One region of the Fictibacillus sp. UD genome, then DNA from elsewhere that is predicted to be linked to it. Evidence: predicted binding sites of a transcription regulator. Region 1 holds the regulator's gene; the other holds the start of a gene.

The links. The regulator Rex, encoded in region 1, represses fermentation and respiration genes when NADH is low (regulators of the CRP and FNR family bind a similar motif). The targets are predictions, from matches to a motif close to TTGTGAAATATTTCACAA.
Region 2: the regulator Rex is predicted to act here: its motif matches at 1,672-1,689, upstream of qoxA (cytochrome aa3 quinol oxidase subunit II).

Annotation. Positions count from the first base shown of each region.
Region 1 is NZ_JARUHH010000021.1:42,169-45,356, reverse strand. It holds gene P8610_RS19235 (ABC-F family ATP-binding cassette domain-containing protein) at 1-464, opposite strand, end outside; gene moaC (cyclic pyranopterin monophosphate synthase MoaC) at 869-1,372, shown strand; gene P8610_RS19225 (redox-sensing transcriptional repressor Rex) at 1,418-2,053, shown strand; gene P8610_RS19220 (twin-arginine translocase TatA/TatE family subunit) at 2,072-2,254, shown strand; gene tatC (twin-arginine translocase subunit TatC) at 2,267-3,049, shown strand.
Region 2 is NZ_JARUHH010000005.1:186,896-190,083, reverse strand. It holds gene qoxB (cytochrome aa3 quinol oxidase subunit I) at 1-602, opposite strand, end outside; gene qoxA (cytochrome aa3 quinol oxidase subunit II) at 621-1,595, opposite strand; gene P8610_RS10730 (L-cystine transporter) at 1,999-3,188, opposite strand, start outside.

The DNA.
Region 1 (3,188 bases):
AATTGAAAGCCGTGCAGCACAGTGCGGATCTCAGCTTCGTACTGATAGCCGCCTTCATCTTTAAACGTGACTTGCAGTGCGTCGTAGTCTTTAAGGAGGCGTTCGTATTCAACTTCATTTTCGAGGACTTCCGGATCGCCCATACGCGCTTCCATCTCACGCAGCTTTTTTTCTTTTTTACGAATATCTTCAAAAACAGAAAGCATCTCGTTCCAAATTGTTTCATCAGAGTCCAGTCCTGCGTCTTGCGCTAGGTATCCTGTCTTAACGTCTTTTGGAATCATGATATGACCAGAATCATAAGAATACTCTCCTGTAATCACACGAAGCAGCGTGGACTTGCCAGCACCGTTTCTACCAACTAAAGCAATGCGCTCACCTTTTTGAACTTCTAATTTTATATTCGATAAAATGACGTCCGCACCAAAAGACTTCGTAACGTCTTGAACTTGTAAAATAATCATTGTAATTTCACCTCTGTAAAAACGGGTGGTTTTAATTAAAGACTCTGTTTCAAAAGATTGTTTTACTTAAAAATGCAGTAAAAATACTTCTTTGAAAAGTTGGTTGTAGCGCAAGGTGCGAGACTCCTGCGGGACAAGCGGTCAGGTGAGACCCTTAATGGCGCAAAGCGGCAAGGGGCTCACCGCCTGCCCCGCGGAAAGCGAAGCGCCTGAAGCGGAAATCAACTACTTTCAACATGCAATCAGTCTTTAAATAACAATCAAACCCTGTCTACTTAGTAGTTTAGCGTAGTTTGGAGATTCGCGCCAACAAAGGGAATGTTCAACATTTTGCAATAATTACAAGTAAAATCATAACGACAATAAAAGCGGTTTCGTGTATATTCATCATGAGGAGGGGTTTTATGATAGAGTTTACCCATTTTAACGAAGAAGGCCGTGCTCGAATGGTCGATATTTCGGAAAAAGAAACATCTCACCGAACAGCGATAGCGGTAAGCGGGGTAACCGTTTCAGAAGAAGTCTTCCTTAAAATTAAAGATAATGGATTTAAAAAAGGGGACGTTCTAGCCGTAGCGCAGGTCGCTGGAATCATGGCTGCCAAAAAGACCTCTGACTGGATTCCGATGTGCCACCCACTATCACTTACAGGTGTTGATCTATCCTTTCACTGGGATGAATTGGTGAACCGCTACTATAAATTAAATATACAAGCTGAAGTTAAAACAAAAGGAAGCACCGGCGTTGAGATGGAAGCATTAACTGCGGCTTCTGCTGCAGCTCTTACCGTCTATGACATGTGTAAAGCGGCAGACAAAGGAATGGTGATCGGGCCTACATATCTTGTGTCCAAAACAGGAGGAAAGAATGGCGACTTTCTACGTTCTTCAAGCCCTGACAAAGTATGATACAATAGGAATAGATAAGCTTTCTACACATGGAGGGCTCCATATATGAACCAAGAACAGTTAAAAATACCACATGCAACAGCAAAACGGCTGCCCTTGTATTATCGTTTTTTGAAAAACTTATCATCTTCCGGTAAACAAAGGGTATCATCAGCTGAATTAAGTGAAGCGGTTAAAGTAGATTCTGCAACGATTCGCAGAGATTTTTCCTACTTTGGCGCATTAGGTAAAAAGGGTTATGGCTACAATGTTAATTATCTGTTGTCGTTTTTCGCGAAAACCTTGAACCAAGACGAAACAACAACAGTGGCGTTAATTGGAGTAGGTAACTTAGGCACGGCCTTTTTGCACTACAATTTCACCAAAAATAATAATACAAAGATAGAAATCGCATTTGATGTAGATACAGCCAAAATCGGTACAGAGATAGCGGGAGTACCCATCTACCACACGGAAGACATCGAGCAAGAACTGCAGAAGCGGAACATCGATGTTGCCATTCTCACCGTACCCGTAGGAGCGGCTCAGCCGATCGCGGATCAGCTCGAGCGCGCAGGTGTAACGGGGATATTGAACTTTACACCAGCTAGGTTAACGGTCTCGCCAAAAATTCGTGTGCATCATATTGATTTAGCCGTTGAATTACAATCACTTGTTTATTTTATGAAAAACTACTCTTAAAACAAGGAGGTAATCTTTATGTTAGGACCAGGAAGTATCGCAGTAATCGGACTTGCAGCTCTTGTTATGTTTGGGCCAAAAAAGCTGCCTGAGTTAGGGAAAGCTGCAGGGAAAACGCTTCGCGAGTTCAAGAATGCTACAAAAGGCATGATGGACGAAGAAGATGACAACAAAAAGGAAAGCGAACAACTGAAGAAGTAAGGATGTTTTTCTATGACCTCTGAAAAAAATATGTCGCTATACGGTCACATTGGCGAATTAAGAAAGCGTATCATGTGGGCAATTCTAGCCTTCTTTTTGTTCTTGATCGCAGGATTTTTCTTAGCGAAGCCCGTAATTGTATATCTGCAAAGTGATCCAATTGCAAAGAACATTCAGATGAACGCTTTTCATCTAACTGACCCACTGAATGTCTACATGACGTTCGCCTTCTTTATCGGGCTCGTCTTATCAGCACCAGTGGTCTTATATCAGCTTTGGGCATTCATCAGCCCTGGGCTTTACGAGAACGAAAGAAAAGTAACATTGATGTACATTCCGATTGCGTTCGTGCTCTTTTTAACAGGACTTGCATTTTCTTACTTTATTCTATTTCCATTCGTCGTAAGTTTTATGGGAAATGTCGCTGAGGCCTTAAGTGTTGAAGGAGAATACGGAATTCAGGAATACTTCTCGTTCCTATTCAACATCACTCTGCCGTTCGGATTGTTATTCCAGTTCCCAGTCTTGATCATGTTTTTAACAAGACTCGGTATTGTAACACCTGATTTGTTAAAGAGCATCCGGAAGGTAGCCTACTTTGGAATCTTAGTAGTAGCGGGTCTCATCACACCGCCAGAACTGCTGTCACACTTAATGGTTACGTTCCCGCTTATACTTTTATATGAGATTAGCATTATCATATCGAGAACAGCATACAAAAAAAGAATGAAAGCAGAAGTCGAAGCCCTCGTGAAGGAACGAGAAGCTGAGGCAGAATCCGCTTTTCATGATTAAAAAAGAGGATTGCTCCAAGTGGAGGATCCTCTTTTTTTTGCGGAAAATTAAAGTGGACAGTAAAAATGGCAGAGTGGACAGTAAATTTACAAAAGTGGACAGTAAATCAGCGAAAGTCGACAGTAAAACTCAAAAAGTG
Region 2 (3,188 bases), on a different contig from region 1:
TTAATACCCGTTAAGAGTGTACCGATACCTGCAATCTGCAGACCGAGCAGATAGTAGTTCTGTCCAGGCCCTGGGCTCAGCTCGTTACTTGCAAGCGGCATATAACTCGTCCAACCCGCTGATGGCGATCCACCGATAACGAACGAGATGTTAAATAACATCGCACCGATAAAGAAAGTCCAGAAACTAACTGCGTTTAAATAAGGATAAGCTACGTCACGTGCCCCGATCTGTAATGGAACAACGACGTTAATCAAACCAATCAAGAACGGCATCGCCATGAAGATAATCATAATCGTACCGTGTGTTGTAAAGATTTCGTTATAGTGCTGTGAATCAAGGAACTTCGCCTCTGGAACCGCGAGCTGCGTACGCATTAATAGCGCATCGACACCACCACGGAACAACATAAGCACAGCGGAAACGATATACATAATACCGAGTTTTTTGTGGTCAACCGTTGTAAGCCATTCGTCCCACAACCATTTCCACTTTTTATATTTAGTAAGATAGAACAGGATACCCACCATCGTTAGTACGATGGATACGTCAGCACCATAAATCATCGGGTCGCCTGTTACGAAAAATTCATCCCATTTCATATTGAAATGCCTCCTCTGTTAATGGGCATGAGAATCCCCATGAGACTCTGATTCTTCTTGCTTCTTCATCTCTTCTTCACGCTTTTTCTTTTCTTCCTTCGCTGCTCTTGAGTGAGGAATCTTCTCTTCATAACCTAAACGTTCGCGAGCATCTAACGCGTATTCTGCATTTTTAGAGTGGTCTACCCAATCTAGATGAGTTGAAGAGAAAGTCATTTCTTTCACGTGACCAGGAAGCATCAGCTTGTCGTACTGCCCCTTTGTAAGTTCTGGAGCTTCAGCTTTTGTTTCACTCGCCCATTTTTCAAACTCTGCATCAGACATAGCCATAACATCAAACGTATGATCAGTGAACCCTTCTCCTGTAAAGTTGGAGTTACGTCCTTCATACGTGCCTTGCTCGTCAGCTTGCAGATAAAGCTCTGTCTCCATGCCAGCCATCGCATACTTTTGGCCACCTAATTGAGGAACCCAAAAAGATGCCATAGAATCTGCAGAAGTCAGTTTGAACAAAACAGGCCGATCTTCAGGAATATGAAGATAGTTAACTGTTTCAATATCTTGCTCTGGATATGTGAATACCCATTTCCAGTTTACAGATGTTGCATGAATCACCAATGGCTTTTGATCTTTCGACTCCTCAGGAGGTCCTTCTAGAGAGTAGATACTCTTAACCGTCGGAATCGATAATGCAATAACGATAATAATCGGAATGATCCACCAAATCGTTTCAAGAAGATGACTTCCTTCGTTATCAGGATCATAGCCTTTATGATTTTTGCGATCACGATATTTATAAACAATAAAAGCAGTAAGTGCGTAAACAACTAGCAGGATAAATAACATAAACCAGATAGAATACATGATGAGATCCTTCTGTTCTTCTCCTACAGGTCCTTTTGGATCTAAAACAATCATATCGCTGCAGCCGCTGAGCAAAAACACGGCCATCATTAACCCGAATGTTAAAAACGGCTTCAACCGTCGCATCACCAGGTCCACCTTCCTTTCTCTATTTACAAGCATTTAATTTGCCTAATAAAAACGAACCAAAAGTGATTATAGTGTATTGTGAATTAAATCACAATGGATATCATAGGCAAAATCAAAATGACAGAAAACCTTTGCCCTCATAGTACCAGAAACCTAGTAAATGTGACCGGCTCCCTAACAAATGTCACGATTACTTCAAATAAAGCTCACAACTTTATCACAGTTTTGCCATAGAATGTTCACGAATATGGAAGAGCCTTCATGAGCTGGAAAAGAATCTTGTGCTATTTGAAAGTTCAGTTTTTAATTTTTACCCTTAAAACCTCCAATTCACACCTTCATATGAAAAATTTACAAATAAAAAACGACCCTGCCTCAAAGGCAAGATCGTTTCATTTACTGGCTAAGCACTTACTTCGACTTGGTTTTCGCTGTCGTTGTAAACGTCTGTGTCTAATTGCTTCTGAACTTTACTTGTTAAAAGACCTGAAGTCATCGCACCACTTACGTTAACTGCAGTACGGCCCATATCGATAAGCGGTTCAACAGAGATCAAAAGACCTGCTAAGGCAATTGGAAGATCCATCGCAGACAACACGAGGATTGCTGCAAACGTAGCTCCGCCCCCAACACCAGCAACACCAAATGAACTAAGCGCCACAACTACAACGAGCGTCAATAAGAATGATGGTGACAATGGATCGATTCCAACAGTCGGTGCAATCATAACCGCAAGCATCGCAGGATAGATTCCAGCACACCCGTTTTGACCGATTGAAAGGCCGAACGAACCTGAGAAGTTTGCGATTCCATCAGGTACACCCATGCTCTTTTGTGTACGGATGTTTAATGGAAGTGCTCCGGCACTAGTACGAGAAGTAAAGGCAAACGATAGAACTGGGAATGCCTTTTTCATATACGTTACTGGACTTAAACCAGCGAACGTTATTAATAATAAGTGAATTCCGAACATGATCAATAGCGCGACATATGAGGCGATAACAAATTTCCCCAGCTTGGCGATCGCACCCATATCACTAAGTGCTACCGTTTTCGTCATTAATGCAAGTACTCCGTATGGTGTTAAACGAAGAATCAATGTTACAACACGCATAATTACAGAATAGAAAGCATCAACAATCTTAGCAAACAATTCTGCATGCTCTTCTTGTTTACGTTTTACTCCTAAATATGCAACTCCAAGGAATGCTGCAAAGATTACGACTGCAATCGTTGATGTCGGACGAGCTCCTGTAAAATCTAAAAACGGATTCGCTGGTAATAATGAAAGAATCTGCTGCGGAAGCGTTAAGTCTTTTACTTCTGCAAAAGTACCTTCCATTTGCTCACCACGTGCTGTTTCCGCATCACCTTGTTCAATTTGAACAGCTTCCAGATCAAAAGCAACGGATGTAGCAATGCCGACAACTGCTGCAATAGCTGTTGTTCCGATTAAGATTGCGATAATCAATCCGCTAAGTTTTCCGATGTTCCCTTTTAAGTTCAATCGTGTGAACGCTGAAAGGATCGAGATAAACACGAGCGGCATTACGATCATTTTTAAGAACGTTACATAACCTCCACCAACTAAGT